Regions from separate parts of the Serratia entomophila genome, predicted to be linked through region 1. Evidence: predicted binding sites of a transcription regulator. Region 1 holds the regulator's gene; each other region holds the start of a gene.
What was found. The regulator PhoB, encoded in region 1, activates phosphate uptake and scavenging genes when phosphate is short. The targets are predictions, from matches to a motif close to CTGTCATAAAACTGNCNNAT.
Positions count from the first base shown of each region.

Region 1 (3,847 bases):
ACACCTGCTCCGACAGGCGGCCGTATATCTCGGTGCCGGTCAGTTCTTCCAGCAGTTCGGCGCGATCGTTGGCGTCGGCGTTGAGAAAGGCGGCGAACTGCCCCTGCGACAGCATCATCGATTTGGTGAAGCGGCCGAAATCCAGCCCGGTGATGGCGGCGGTCAGCTCCAGTTTATCGCGCACTTTGTCCGCCAGGATCTTGCCGTCTTCCCGCAGCGCCAGCTCGACCTTCGGCGCCTGCAGGTTGCCGTCCGGGGCGTTTTTGGCCCGGCGCTGGCTCCAGAAGGCGCGGTAACCGACGCCTTTCACCTCAAATTCGACTTCCGCCAGCGATTCTGCGGTGTGGCGGGTCATCAGCTCGTTCTGGCTCGGCGTGACGTTGAGGCGCGGCGTCTGGTGATACAGCGCCAGGCAGATGGCGTCGAGCAGCGTGGTTTTACCGGCGCCGGTCGGCCCGGTGATGGCGAACAGCCCGTTGCTGGCGAAAGGCTCGGCGGTGAAATCTATCTTCCATTCGCCCTGCAACGAGTTGAGGTTTTTTAACCGCAGGCTGAGGATTTTCATTGGTCCGCCTCCTGCTGCTGTACCCTCTCGACCACCTGATGGAACATCTGGCGCATCCGCTGCCGGCGCGCTTCGGCCATTTCCGGTTCTTGCGCCAGCCGCCGCTCGAACACTTCGTTGACGCTCAGCTCATTGAGCGTTTCTTTGTCCTGCTGTTCGATCGCCTGTCGGCGCTGTTCTTTGCTGCGCCGCAGCAGCACCACTTCCACCGGCAGCTCATCCGCCAGCAGCTGGATGCGGCGCTGGATGTCGCTGAGGTAATCCTGCGTCGCCACTTCGATATCCAGCCACACCGGCAATTCTCCCTGATAATCGGCGAACTGCCGCAGTTGCTGCTCTATCTGCGGCAAATCGCCCTTGATCAGCTGCATTGGTTGGAAGTTTGGGATCTCCAGCGGCGTTACCTGCTGCAGGGCACCGGCGCTGAAGTCGACCATAAACACGCTTTTGGCCTTGCCCAGTTCGTCGAAGCTGAGCGGGATAGGCGAGCCGCTGTAGCGAATATGCTCTGACTTGGCCACGTTCTGCGCACGGTGGATATGGCCCAGCGCGATGTAATCGGCGGGGGGAAACGCCTGAGCCGGGAACGCGTCAAGCGTGCCGATGTAGATATCGCGCACCGAGTCGGAGGCGGTGACGCCCACGGTGGTCAGATGCCCGGTGGCGACGATCGGCAGCGGCAGCCCCAGTTGGTCGCGCCGGGCGCAGGCCGCCTGATACAGCGTCTGATAGTGTTCGGCGATCGCTTCCTGCAGCGCCTGCTGCTTCTGCGCGCCGGATTCGCCGGCGCGGCTGGTGAGCAGATCGCGCGGCCGCAGAAAGGGGATGGCGCACAGCACCGCGCCCGGCTGGCCGTCGCGCTGGTTCAGCACCAGGATTTGCCGTTCAATGTCGCTTTGGGCATTGGCGATGACGGTGGTATTCAGGCAGGAAAGCAGTTCGCGCGACTCGTTCAACGTCGCCACGGAATCGTGGTTGCCGCCCAGCACCACCAGCTGGCAGCCGGTACGTTGCAGCTCCACCACGAAACGGTTATACAGCTCGCGGGCATAGCTGGGTGGGGAGCCGGTATCGAACAGATCCCCGGCGACGATCAGCGCATCCACCTGCTGTTGCTCGATCTGTTCGATCAGCCAGCGCAAAAAAGCCTGATGCTCGGCGGCGCGGCTTTTGGTGAAAAAGTACTGGCCAAGATGCCAGTCAGAGGTGTGGATCAGGCGCATGACACTCCCGGGGCGAAAAGGTAATGGCGGGGATTATAAAGGGAATATGATGTTTCTGCGTCCTTTGAAATAGTCGCTATGCTTACTGCCTGTAACAACCGGTTTTTTTCATGGCTATTTATTTCATAAATCTGTCACAAAACTGACGCATAATGGCGCCCGCAATCAACTGTGATCGCTAACACATTGGCAGGATTGACGATGGCAAGACGCATACTGGTGGTGGAAGACGAAGCGCCGATCCGTGAGATGGTGTGCTTTGTGTTGGAACAGAATGGTTACCAACCGTTGGAAGCCGAGGATTATGACAGCGCCGTGACGCGCCTGTCTGAGCCGTTCCCTGATTTGGTGTTGCTCGACTGGATGTTGCCCGGAGGTTCCGGCATTCAGTTTATCAAACATATGAAACGTGAAGCGCTGACCCGCGATATACCGGTGATGATGCTGACCGCACGCGGCGAAGAAGAAGATCGGGTGCGCGGGCTGGAAGTGGGGGCGGATGATTATATCACCAAGCCGTTTTCCCCCAAGGAGCTGGTAGCGCGCATCAAGGCGGTCATGCGCCGCATATCCCCGATGGCGGTGGAAGAAGTGATTGAAATGCAAGGGCTGAGTCTGGATCCTTCCTCCCACCGCGTGATGGCCAACGATCAGGCGCTGGAGATGGGGCCGACCGAATTCAAGCTGCTGCACTTCTTTATGACCCATCCGGAGCGTGTTTATAGCCGCGAACAGTTGCTTAATCACGTTTGGGGCACTAACGTTTATGTGGAAGACCGTACCGTTGACGTGCATATCCGTCGGCTCCGCAAGGCGTTAGAGACCAGTGGTCATGACAAAATGGTTCAAACCGTTCGGGGCACCGGCTACCGGTTCTCAACGCGCTACTGATCGCGCCGCGCTGGAGAATACGCCGTGTTAGAACGTCTGTCGTGGAAGAGGCTGGCTCTGGAGCTGGCTCTTTTTTGTTTGCCTGCTTTGCTGCTGGGGCTGATTTTCGGTTATCTGCCCTGGTTCCTGCTGGCGTCCGCTTTGGCGGCGCTGGTGTGGAATTTTTACAATCAACTCAAACTTTCCCACTGGCTGTGGATCGACCGCAGCATGACGCCGCCCCCCGGGCGCTGGAGCTGGGAGCCGCTGTTCTACGGGCTGTACCAGATGCAGCAGCGCAACCGCCGCCGCCGCCGCGAGCTGGCGTTGTTGATCAAGCGCTTTCGCAGCGGGGCCGAGTCGCTGCCCGATGCGGTGGTGATGACCACCGTCGAAGGCAATATCTTCTGGTGCAACGGGCTGGCGCAGCATTTGCTGGGCTTCCGCTGGCCGGAAGATAACGGCCAACACATTCTCAACCTGCTGCGTTACCCGGAGTTCAGCCACTATCTGCAACAGCAGGAGTTTTCACGCCCGCTGACGCTGCAGCTGAACAACGAACACTACGTCGAATTCCGCGTGATGCCCTATTCCGAAGGCCAACTGCTGATGGTGGCGCGCGACGTGACGCAGATGCGTCAGCTGGAAGGCGCGCGGCGCAACTTCTTCGCCAACGTCAGCCACGAGCTGCGCACGCCGTTGACGGTGCTGCAGGGCTATCTGGAAATGATGAGCGACGAAGAGCTGGACGGTTCGCTGCGCGGCAAGGCGCTGGGCACCATGCAGGAGCAGACCCGGCGCATGGACGGGCTGGTCAAACAGTTGCTGACGCTGTCGCGTATTGAGGCGGCGCCCAACGTGGACATGAACGAACGGGTGGATATCCCGCTGATGCTGCGGGTGTTGCAGCGCGAGGCGCAGTCGCTGAGCGGCGGCAATCATGAGATAAGCTTCCGGGTGAACGAGCAGCTTAAGGTGTTCGGCAATGAAGACCAGTTGCGCAGCGCGGTGTCGAACCTGGTGTATAACGCGGTCAATCACACGCCGAAGGGCACCAATATCGAAGTGAGCTGGCAACAGACGCCGCACGGCGCGCAGTTCCAGGTCAGCGATAACGGGCCGGGCATCGCCGCCGAGCATATTCCGCGCCTGACCGAACGCTTCTACCGCGTCGATAAGGCGCGCTCGC
Region 1 covers NZ_CP082787.1:991,698-995,544, forward strand. The annotation lists gene sbcC (exonuclease subunit SbcC) at 1-565, opposite strand, end outside; gene sbcD (exonuclease subunit SbcD) at 562-1,788, opposite strand; gene phoB (phosphate response regulator transcription factor PhoB) at 1,990-2,679, shown strand; gene phoR (phosphate regulon sensor histidine kinase PhoR) at 2,704-3,847, shown strand, end outside.

Region 2 (3,847 bases), 920 kb from region 1:
TCGCGCCCTGTTCGGCCAAATCGCGCGCGATCAGCCCGCCGAGGTTTTTGGCGCCGCCGGCGATGAGGACGGTTTTTCCTTTGATTGAATGGTTGGCCATAACAGTTTCCTTGGGTGCTGGTGAATGTAACGGAAACCTGAGTCTAGCCAGCGTTGGACGAAAGATCAGCGGCGTGGGGCGGGATAGACTATCCAGGAAAAACGACTAATCACGGACAGGGTTATCACTTATAACGCTTCGGTAGATGACAAATCGGCGCGTTGCGGTAAATTTTATCTACTGCTCAGGCCAGTTTGCGTTTCATTAACCTACAATGATGAATATGGGCCTTACCATTTCTCTTCTGAGTGGGATTGTGCGGCTGTGCCGTTGGCATAGCCATGAGCCGCCTGCAAAGGCTGTGGGTGATGTGCGTGGCCCGTGCGGTGCAAAAGGGGATGGGAGCGGTATGCTCCAGCAAAGTATTGGGTATAGGTAGTAGGGCGGTTGGACCCGGCGGATGGCCGCGGATAACAACGCCTTGAGGGGGCTATCATGATCAGTACCGTCGCGCTGTTTTGGGCTTTATGTGTGGTGTGTGTGGTAAACATGGTGCGGTATTACTCTTCTCTGCGCGCGCTGCTGGTGGTGCTGCGCGGCTGCGACCCGCTGCTGTATCAATATGTCGACGGCGGCGGTTTCTTTACCGCCCACGGGCAGCCCAGCAAGCAGCTTAGGCTGGTGCGCTATATCTTTGCGCAGCGCTATGTCGAACACCACGATCCGGAATTTATTCGCCGCTGCGAGCGGGTGCGCGGGCAGTTTATGCTGACCTCGGCGCTGTGCGGCCTGGTGGTGGTCAGCCTGATTGCGCTGATGATTTGGTATTGATTTCGCCTGCTTCCTCTGAGCGACAGGCACAAAAAAGGCGGCCATCCCGGGCCGCCTTTTTTTATGCCGTCAACCGCTTAAATGAACTTCAGCGCCAGCCAATACAGGCCGCCGGAGAGCAGAATCGAGATAGGCAGGGTCAGTAACCAGGCCAACAGGATGTTCTTCACGGTTTTGCTTTGCACGCCGCCGCCGTCCACGATCATCGTCCCGGCAACCGCCGAAGAGAGCACGTGGGTGGTGGAGACCGGCATGCCGGTGTAGCTGGCCACGCCTATCGACAGCGCCGCGGTCATCTGGGCCGACACGCCCTGAGCGTAGGTCATGCCTTTTTTGCCGATCTTCTCGCCGATGGTGGTGGCGACGCGTTTCCAGCCGACCATGGTGCCGAGCGACAGCGCCAGAGCGACAGCGACGATGATCCACATCGGCGCATACTCAACGGTTTGCAGCAGGTCCTGACGCAGGTTCTTCAGGAAGCGCTGGTCAGCCGCAGAGGTTTCCGGCAGTTTGGCGACCTTGTCCGCAGTGTCGGTGACGCACATCAGCAGGCGGCGCAGGTGGCTGCGCTGTTCTACCGTCAGTTGGTCATAGCTCTGCAGATTGTTCAGCAGGCCCTGCGTCAGTTCAATCGCCGGCATGGCGCGGGAGCTGTCGCAGTGGAATTCGGTCGGCTGGTTCGGCGCAGTAACGTCGTCCGGGCTTGGCACCAGCGGCGTCAGGGACACCACGTGTGACAGCGCGTCGCCGTGCTGCTGGTAATATTGCTGCAGGTGAGTCACGGCATCCCGCGTACGGGTGATGTCATAACCTGTTGCATTCATATTGACCACGAAGCCGGCCGGCGCAACGCCGATCAGCACCAGCATAATCAGGCCGATGCCTTTCTGGCCGTCGTTGGCGCCGTGCGAGAAGCTGACGCCAATCGCCGACAAGATCAGCGCGATACGGGTCCAGAACGGCGGCTTGCGTTTGCCGTCGAGCTTTTCACGTTCCGCAGGGGTCATATGGATACGCTGGCGTTTCTTGGTGCCGCTCCAATAGCGGCGCAAGGCGAACACCATCAGCCCGGCGACCATCATGCCGACCAGCGGCGAGATGAGCAATGACAGGAAAATACCAATCATTTTCGGGACGTTAAGCGCATCCACCACCGAAGTGTGGGTCATCAGGGCGTTGGTTAAACCGACACCGATGATTGCGCCAATCAGCGTATGGGAGCTGGAGGCCGGCAGGCCGAAATACCAGGTGCCGAGGTTCCAGATAATCGCCGCCAACAGCATGGAGAACACCATGGCTAATCCGTGTGCTGAACTGACGTTCAACAACAGATCGGTAGGCAGCAGGTGGACAATGGCGTAAGCAACGCTCAAACCGCCGAGCATCACGCCAAGAAAGTTGAACAAGCCCGCCATTACGACCGCAAGTTGCGAACGCATGGCACGGGTATAAATTACTGTAGCAACCGCATTGGCCGTATCATGAAAGCCGTTGATGGCTTCATAAAACAACACGAACAACAATGCGAGAATTAACATCAGGCCGGTATGGAAATCCAGGCCAGCGAACAAATGCAGCATAAGCGTTACGCCAGGTTTGTGGACATGAACGCCGCGCATTATCAGTGACAACCGTGCCCGGGGAAAAGGAAAATATGACGTTTTTTTGATTTAGATATGACGAATTGATGTCGGTGGCATGACAAACATATTTAGTATCAGTGCGTTATGCTCATCTGACCTCTGTAATATTTTCTTACTATGGCGTTGGCGGCGCAGGGGCTTTACAATCAGCCGCCGTAAATTTAGCGGTTACCGGTCGCGATTCGGCGCAATATGGCGCTCTTTTGTCGCGATTGTGGTTTTGATAAGTGAGGCTCAGGTGGAACAGTTTGATGTCGTGGTAATAGGTGCGGGCGCCGCGGGCATGTTTTGCGCCGCACAGGCGGGGCAGCTCGGCTGCCGGGTGCTGCTGCTCGACAACGGCAAAAAACCGGGGCGCAAAATCCTGATGTCCGGCGGCGGGCGCTGCAACTTCACCAATATGTACGCCGAGCCGGCGGCCTACCTGTCGCACAACCCGCATTTTTGCAAATCTGCGCTGGCGCGTTATACCCAGTGGGATTTTATCGATCTGATTAACCGCTACGGCATCGCCTACCATGAAAAAACGCTGGGCCAGCTGTTCTGCGACGACTCTGCGCAGCAGGTGGTCGAACTGCTGGTCAAGGAGTGCGAACTGGGCCAGGTGACGACGCGCCTGCGCAGCGAAGTGCTGGGCGTAGAAAAAACCGAACAGGGTTTCGAGCTGGCGCTGAATGGCGTAAAAGTAAGTACTCGCTCACTTGTGGTGGCCAGCGGCGGTCTTTCGATGCCGGGGCTGGGCGCTTCGCCGTTCGGCTATAAGCTGGCGGAGCAGTTTGGCCTGAAAGTCTTGCCGACGCGCGCCGCGCTGGTGCCTTTTACTCTGCATAAACCGCTGCTGGAGCACTTGCAGACGCTGTCCGGCGTCTCGGTGCCGGCGGTGATCACCGCCGAAAACGGCGTCAGCTTCCGCGAAAGCATCCTGTTCACCCACCGCGGGCTGTCTGGCCCGGCGGTGCTGCAGCTTTCCAGCTACTGGCAACCTGGCGAGTATGTGAGCGTTAACTTACTCCCTGCGCTGGATCTGGCGGGGTTCCTTGAGGAACAGCGTCAGGCGCACCCGAACCAAAGCCTGAAAAACACGCTGGCGCTGCACCTGCCGAAGCGGTTGGTGGAATGCCTGCAGACGCTGGGGCAACTGCCGGAGGCGACGCTGAAGCAGCTGAACCCGGCGCAGCAGGCGGCGCTGGTGGATACCCTGCAGAACTGGCGGGTGCAGCCGAACGGCACCGAAGGTTACCGCACTGCGGAAGTGACGCTCGGCGGCGTCGACACCAAAGAGCTGTCTTCCAAAACCATGGAGGCCAACAAGGTGCCGGGCCTGTACTTTATC
Region 2 covers NZ_CP082787.1:75,290-79,136, forward strand. The annotation lists gene KHA73_RS00305 (SDR family oxidoreductase) at 1-100, opposite strand, end outside; gene uspB (universal stress protein UspB) at 536-871, shown strand; gene pitA (inorganic phosphate transporter PitA) at 949-2,451, opposite strand; gene KHA73_RS00320 (BaiN/RdsA family NAD(P)/FAD-dependent oxidoreductase) at 2,753-3,847, shown strand, end outside.
Region 2: a site for PhoB is predicted at 2,546-2,565, ahead of pitA (inorganic phosphate transporter PitA). Genes of this name have one in related genera too.

Region 3 (3,847 bases), 2.2 Mb from region 1:
TCCGCGCGCAGCGCATCGAAATGCGACAGCGGGAAATGGTTGCCGGTGGCGTGGAACAGGCCGTCGGCGGTCTCGTCGCCGATTTGCGCCAGTTCGGTGGTGGGGAAATGCTGGGCGATGCCGGCGCTCATCGAGCGATCCAGCGTCAGGCTGGAACCGTCGATCACATAAGGGAAGGGAATTTCTTGCCGCGACGGCGCCACCTCGATATGGGCGGCGTAGTCGTGCTCCAGCATCGCCAACTGTTCGGCCAGATAGTGGCGGAACAGCTGCGGGCGGGTAATGGTGGTGCTGTAGCTGCCGGTGTGGGTAAAACGGCCGTAGGCGCGGGTTTTGCTCTGGCCGGACTTTTGGCCGTCCCAGCTGACGCGCAGCTCGGGGTAAACGAACAGCCCGGCGGCGCGCGCTTGCGGATCCGGCAGCGCGCCCTGGCTGATGAAATCGCCGACCGCCTGGCGCAGCGCATCGACGGCCGCGTCATACAGGGCTTCCAGTTTATCGAGTGCCTGAGCGGCGCTGAGGCCGGTGCTGGATGGGGTGTTGCTCATACTTTCTCCTCGGTTCTCCCGGCCTTGAGGCGGGAGGCAGGCGGATGCCGATAGCATTTCACAGCAACAGGTTAGCCGAAGACGGGCGCAAAAGCTTGGTCGAAATGGGGGACGGGAAAAGAAAACGCAGCGGCGCGGCCGCCGCCGCTGCGCCGGGGCTCAGGAGGCCGGTTCGGCCCGTTCCACTTTCAGCGACACCAGGCCGATGCCCAGCTTCTTCGGCGTGAAGCCGCCGCTGGCGCCTTCCTGCGGCTCGGTCGGGGCCGGTGGAGTAATGCTGATATTTTGCGCGCCGTGCGGGTTATCAAAGCGCAGGGTGACCGTACTGTCCTGCTCGCCCAGCGAGACGAAGCGCTCTTCGTCGCCGACGCGCACCGAGATAGGCTCGCCGACGTTTTTGCCGTAGGCGCGGGCGCGCAGCACCAGATCGAAGGTTTTCGGCAGCGGTTCGGCGTAGGCGATGTCCACCGCCGGCGCCAGGTTGGCGTCGGACCAGCGCCCCCAGTCTTCGACGCCGGAGACGCCGGTGATGCTCTTCACCTGCTCCGGCATGCCCGGCAGCATAAATTCAATGGCATCCGCCCGGTATTTCATCGCCGCGTCGTCCACCTGCAAACGGGCGACGGCGTTCTGATAGCCGGCAACGCTGTCCGCCGCCGGGCTGTTGAAGCTCACCTTGCCGCGGTAGCGGCTGCCGGTGGCCTGCACTACCTGCGGCGGTGAGGCCAGAGTGCCGGACGCCACGCAGGTATCGGTGCTCAGCGCCAGCTGCGGCGCCCAGACGCGGCCAATCTCATAGCATTTGTCGACCCAGACAAACTTTTCCCCCGCGCCCAGGCCGGCCAGCTGCTTTCTCAGCGGCGTGGACAGGTAGACGTTAAACATCGGTTCGATGCGGTTTTCCGCCACTTTGAGAATAAAAGGCACCTTGTAGGTCACGCCGGAGAAGGTAAAGCTGCGGCTCTGGGTGTCGATGCTGTAATCGCTGATGCTGTTCGGCAGCCCCCACTGTTTGATCACCGCCGGCTTCCAGCCGTTGATTTTCTCGTCGATGTTGAGGAATACCGTGGAGAGCGTCGGGCCGGACAGGCTGCTGCGGCCGAGGCCGATATAGTTGTCGCCGCCCATGCGGTCCAGCACGGTGGCGCCGTTGTCCAGCGTGCTGCGCTTCTCGTTGTGCTGCTCCGCCTGCGGGCGGGTGCCGTCGATAATAAAGAACAGGTTGCGGCGCTTCTGCTTGGTCAAAATGTCGTAGGCGGTGTTGTTCATCGCCAGATGGTCGGAAGACACCACGATCACCGTATTGCTGAAATACGGCGAACTTTTGATTTTGTCGATCAGGGCGGCGATGTGCTGTTGGCTGCAGGCCACCGCGCTCAGCGAGCGGTTATCCTTGTTTTGCCAGGCGTAGGACTTTTTGCTGCAGCCGGCGGAAATAAAGCCGTCCGGGTGGTGGGTGTCGACGGTCAGGGTGAACAGCGAGAACTTCTGCCGCTGCCTGGAGAGCTCGACGAACTTGTCGTACACCAGATCCAGCACGGTATCGTCGTACCAGCCCCAGTCATTCTTGTAGGCCGGATCGGCGATTTGCCCGCGCAGCTCTTTAAAGCCATAGACATGGTCGAAGCCGTGCGATGTCAGGAAGGTGTCCTTGCCGGCGAACGCCAGCTCGGCGCCCTGGTAGAAATAGTTGACGTAGCCGGCGGATTTCAGCACGTCGCCCAGGCAGACGTTCTCGGGGTAAAAGGTGGAAACGGCGCTGGAGGCGTTGCCGTCAAAGGGGGCGAACAGCGGAATGCCGCACTGCGAGGCCACCATGCCGGCGATGGTATAGCCGGTGCCCGGCAACTGCTGAGTGTTGCTGAAGTCGATGCTGTCTTCCCGCAGCCGGTTCAGATCGTCGGCTAGTGCGGGGAAGAGTTGCCGATCGAGATAGGTGCGCTCCAGACTTTCGGCGTAGATGTACACCAGGTTCGGCTGTTTGCCCTGCAGGGTTTTCTTCGGCGCTTTGTAGTAGGTAGCAAAATCGGCGGTGTCGCCGCTTATCTGGCTTTTGACCAGCAGGGAAATCTCCTGAAACGCCGGGGTGGTGCTGACCGAAAACAGCGCCAGCAGCACGGCCAGCACGCTGTAAACCACGCTGCTCCTTTTGGCCTTGCGCCGCAGCAGGCTGCGGGCCAGCAGGGCGAAAATCAAGCTCAACCCCGCCAGCAGGCCGATAAACGGCAAGACGTATTTGCCGACGCCGGCGCCCTTCAGGCTGCTGGTAAGGGTATAGAGAACCGCGTCGGTGATGCCGTCGCCGGTGAAGTAGTTGCTGGCGATCAGGATGACGTTCAGAACCAGATAGCTGCCGAGCAGGATGAGCAGGGTGGCGAACCACCAGCGGTTGGCGGCGGCCCGGGTGCGATAGATGGCAATCGAGGCTAAGAAAAGAACAAAAGAGATTAATGCTGAGACCATCCACCGAGCCCTGTCTGATTAGAAAGAAAAATTTTACTGTCCTGGCGCACGCCGCCGGCCTTGCGGGGCGTGAAAAAAGAAGGGTATAGCGTATTGAAAGCGGCAGGGCAATGCGCGTTTGCGCAACGCAGGCGGCGCCGGGCGCGATTGCGTAAATTTGTGACGATACTGTGACAGCTGTCACGCCTGTGGCGGCGAAGGTGCCGAAATATTGCTCGCTGGGCGTTTGGCTCTACCCTTAACGAGTGCACCGAACTCATCAACCATTCTGGAGAAAACCATGCATTCGATCCCCTCGGCGGTACTTGAGGATCTGGCCCCGCAGGGCGTTTTGCGGGCGGCGATCAACCTTGGCAACCCGGTGCTGGCGCAGGTGGGGCCGGGCGGCAAGCCACAGGGCGTATCTGTCGATCTGGCCGCGGCGCTGGCGGGTGAGCTGGGCGTAGCGCTGGAGCTGGTGGCCTATGATGCGGCGGGCAAGGTGTTCGCCGATCTGGACAGCGGCGCCTGGGCCCTGGCTTTTATGGCCATCGAGCCGGTGCGCGCGACGCAGATAGCGTTCAGCGCGCCGTATGCGATCATCGAGGGGACTTACCTGGTGGCGAACGACGCGCCTTATCATGAGGTGGCGCAGCTCGACAGGCCGGAGGTGCGCATCGCGGTCGGCAAAGGCGCGGCTTATGATCTGTTCCTGTCGCGTACGCTGCAGCAGGCACAGCTGGTGCGGGCCGGCACCTCCGCAGAAGCGATAACCCTGTTTCTGGCGCAGGGGCTGGAGGCGGCGGCGGGCGTGCGTCAACCGCTGCTGGCCGCCGCGGCCGCTAACCCGGGGCTGC
Region 3 covers NZ_CP082787.1:3,183,130-3,186,976, reverse strand. The annotation lists gene KHA73_RS15515 (AMP nucleosidase) at 1-548, opposite strand, end outside; gene opgB (phosphatidylglycerol--membrane-oligosaccharide glycerophosphotransferase) at 708-3,011, opposite strand; gene KHA73_RS15505 (transporter substrate-binding domain-containing protein) at 3,292-3,847, shown strand, end outside.
Region 3: a site for PhoB is predicted at 3,169-3,188, ahead of opgB (phosphatidylglycerol--membrane-oligosaccharide glycerophosphotransferase). Genes of this name have one in related genera too.

Region 4 (3,847 bases), 550 kb from region 1:
TACCGGGGTGCGAATTTCATGCGCCAGATCGGCGGAGAACTGCGTCAGCCGCTGGTAGCCCTCATTCAGGCGTTCGAGCATGGCGTTAAACGACCGCGTCAGCTGCTGCAGCTCCTGCGGCGCCCCCTGCTCGCTCAGGCGGGTAGAGAGCGTGTTCGGCGCTATCGCCGCGGCCTGCGCCGCCATGCGCCACAGCGGTCTCAGGCCGCGACGCATCACGCCATACCCCAGCAGCGCAATCAGCAAGAACGCCACCGCCACCGCCGCGACGATGCGCGTCAAATAGCGCGCCAGCATTTTCTGTTCGTTCACCAACACGTGCGCGGCGGAAATCTGCAATAGCGTGCCGTCCTCCAGCCGCACCAGCGCCGAGGCCGCGCGCATCGGCACGCCCAGTGGGGTTTCGCCGCCGCGCATCGCATCAAGCCGCTGAGGCTTGTCGGTTGGCGTCGGCGCTATCGGCGGTAGCGTCAGCCGGGCGGGGTTGACGTTGATGAGCGGCTTTTGCCCCGGATGCTGAAAAATCAGCACGTCCTGTTCGTTGCCCAGCATGTTTTCAAACAGGCCGGTATTGGCGGTAAGCCGCGCCAGAGGAAACCGCTGGCTCAGCAAATGGCGAAAATACGCCACCCGCCCGGTAACCTGCAGATCGCTGCGCAGGATCATTTCCTGCCGCATGGCGCTGAACAAGTACCAGCCGGTGCCGCTCACCACCAGCGCCGCCACCAGCGCGAACAGCATGGCGGTGCGCAGCGTCAACGACAGGCTGCGCCAGCGTTGGGCCAGCCCCCTCATGAGCGCGGCTCGCAGACATAGCCGATACCACGCACGCTGTGGATCAGCTTGATGTCGAACGGCCGGTCGATTTTGGCCCGCAGCCGCTTGATCGCCACGTCCACCACGTTGGTGTCGCTGTCGAAATTCATGTCCCATACCTGCGAGGCGATCAGGGTGCGCGACAACACTTCACCCTCGCGCCGCACCAGCAGGTGCAGCAGCATAAACTCCTTGTTGGTCAGCGGGATCACCACCTCCTGGCGCACCGCCCGGCGGCGCAGCACGTCGAGCTGCAGATCGGCGATGGCGTAATGATCGGCCTCGCGCACCGGCCCGCGCCGCAGCAAGGTGCGCAGACGCAAGACCAGTTCGGTAAAGGAAAAGGGTTTGATCAGGTAATCGTCGGCGCCCAGCTCCAGGCCGTGAATGCGGTCCTGCACGCCGTCGCGCGCGGTCAAAAACAGGATCGGCACGTCGCTTTTCTTGCGCAGCACCTCGATAATCTGCCAACCGTCCAGCCCCGGCAGCATGACGTCCAGCACGATGGCGTCGTAATCATGCTCCAACGCCCGAAACAGCCCGTCGGTGCCGTTGCGCGCCAGATCGACGCCGTATCCCGCTTCGCCCAGCCCTTTCTTCAGGTAATCCCCGGTGCCGGCATCGTCTTCAACCACCAATATCCGCATCTTCTCTGCCTCTTTACGCCTGAAAAAATACTAGCAGTTCCGGCGGACAAATTTGATGACATTAATGTCATCAAACGGACATGGTGCTGTCCCGGTTGTTAAACCATGCTTAACCGGCAAACCCATTTCAGGAGAAGGTTATGATTACCCGTCATCGTATTGCCGGTTTACTGTTGTCCACCCTGATGCTGTGCAGCGGCGCCGCGGCTGCGGCCCAAACGCCGGGCAAAGCGATCGCGCCGCTGCGCGGCACTATCGATCAGGTATCCGACAGCAGCTTGCAGCTCACCGACCGTAAAGGCGAAAAAATCAGCGTCAAGCTTAACGATCAGACCAAGGTGCTGAGCGTATCCAAGGGCACGCTGGACGACATCAAGCCCGACAGCTTTATCGGCACCGCCGCCGTACCCCAGCCTGACGGCACCCTCAAGGCGCTGGAGGTGCACGTGTTCGCCGCCAGCCTGCGCGGCACCGGCGAAGGGCACTCCGCCTGGGAGTCGGCCGACGGCAAGGTGGACACCATGACCAACGGCACCGTCGGCAAGCTGGTGAAGTCCAATGGCCGCACGCTGACCGTTAACTATGGCAACCAACAGAAAACCGTCATCGTGCCGGAAGACGTGCCGATAGTCACCCTGGATCCGGGCGAGCGCAGCCTGCTGAAACCGGGCGTGCACATCGTGCTGTTCTCCACCGACGACAAAGGCGAACGCGTCGCCACCCGCATCTCCGCCGGCAAAGACGGCACCGTACCGCCGATGTAAGGAGAAGATGATGAACGCCAACGCGCCGCGGCCGGCGCATCGCTGGCCGGTCCGCCTGACCCACTGGGTTAACCTGTTCGCCATGATTTGCATGTTTATGAGCGGCTGGGAAATCTACAACGCTTCGCCGCTGTTCGGCTTCCGCTTTCCGCCGCAGCTGACGCTCGGCGGCTGGCTGGGCGGCGCGATTGGCTGGCATCTGGCGGTGATGTGGCTGCTGGCGCTCAACGGGCTGTGCTATCTGCTGTGGAGCCTGTTCAGCGGCCATTTTCGTCATGACCTGCTGCCGCTCAGCCTCGGCGCGTTGCGGCGGGATATTTGGCAGGCGATGACGTTGCGCCTGCGGCACCGACATGGCCGCTATAACGCCATCCAGAAGCTGATGTATCTCGGCGTGCTGGCGCTGGGGCTGCTGCTGGTGCTCTCCGGGTTGGCTATCTGGAAACCGGTGCAGCTGCAGGGGCTGGTGAGCCTGTTCGGCGGTTTCGATACCGCACGCTACGTGCACTTTTTCGCCATGGCCGGCATCGGCCTGTTTGTGGTGATCCACGTTTTGATGGTGATCGTCGTGCCGCGCACGCTGTGGGCGATGATCGCAGGTGGCAAGCATGAATGACAAGAAACAACGCCCCACGGCGCCGGCGCTGGAGCCGGATCAGAAAAAGCAGCTGGTGAACCTGCAGCGCCGCCTGATGCTGCGCTCTGGGCTGACGCTGGGCGGCATCGCCATGCTGACCGGCTGCAACATGCAGGACGGCGACCAGGTGGATAAAGTGCTGTGGGCGATGTCACGCTGGAACGATCGCGTGCAGGCATGGTTGTTCAGCGGCCAGCGGCTGGCGCAAACCTACCGTTCCGACCAGATTACCGACCCCTTCCCGTTCAACGCCTTTTACCCCGAGTACAACGTGCCGGAGATCGATCTCGCCGGTTACCGGCTCGAGGTCTCCGGCAAGGTGGAGAAAAAAGCGCCCTGGACGCTGGAACAGCTGCAGCGGTTGCCGCAGCAAAGCCAGATCACCAGGCTCATCTGCATCGAGGGCTGGAGCGCCATCGGCCAGTGGGGCGGCGTGCCGCTGCGCGCTTTTCTGCAGCACGTCGGCGCCGATCTGCACGCCGGCTACGTCGGCTTTAAATGCGCTGACCGCTACTACTCGAGCATCGATATGGCCACGGCGCTGCACCCGCAAACCATTCTGGCACTGGATTTCGGCGGCAAGGCGCTGCCGGCGGACTACGGCTACCCGCTGCGGCTGCGGGTGCCCACCAAACTGGGGTTCAAGAACGCCAAACATATCGCCGCCATTTTCGTCAGCGACACCAATCCGGGCGGCTACTGGGAAGACCAGGGCTACAACTGGTTCAGCGGCATTTAATTTTCGGCGAAAGATAGGCCGGCGGCTGATTTTCACGCTTGGATCGGGAGGCCGCTCGCTATAGGCTGTGGCCAAGAGCCCATCGCCGCGTGACCGGAGCTGAACAATGCCCAAATTTGCCGCCAATTTATCGATGATGTTTAACGAGCTGCCGTTTCTTGAGCGCTTCGACGCCGCCGCCGCACAGGGCTTCAAGGCGGTAGAGTTTCTGTTTCCCTATGAACACCCCGCCGAATTGCTGGCG
Region 4 covers NZ_CP082787.1:1,544,262-1,548,108, reverse strand. The annotation lists gene KHA73_RS07720 (heavy metal sensor histidine kinase) at 1-795, opposite strand, end outside; gene KHA73_RS07715 (heavy metal response regulator transcription factor) at 792-1,463, opposite strand; gene KHA73_RS07710 (hypothetical protein) at 1,604-2,227, shown strand; gene KHA73_RS07705 (cytochrome b/b6 domain-containing protein) at 2,238-2,843, shown strand; gene KHA73_RS07700 (molybdopterin-dependent oxidoreductase) at 2,836-3,603, shown strand; gene otnI (2-oxo-tetronate isomerase) at 3,710-3,847, shown strand, end outside.
Region 4: a site for PhoB is predicted at 1,528-1,547, ahead of KHA73_RS07715 (heavy metal response regulator transcription factor). Genes of this name have one in related genera too.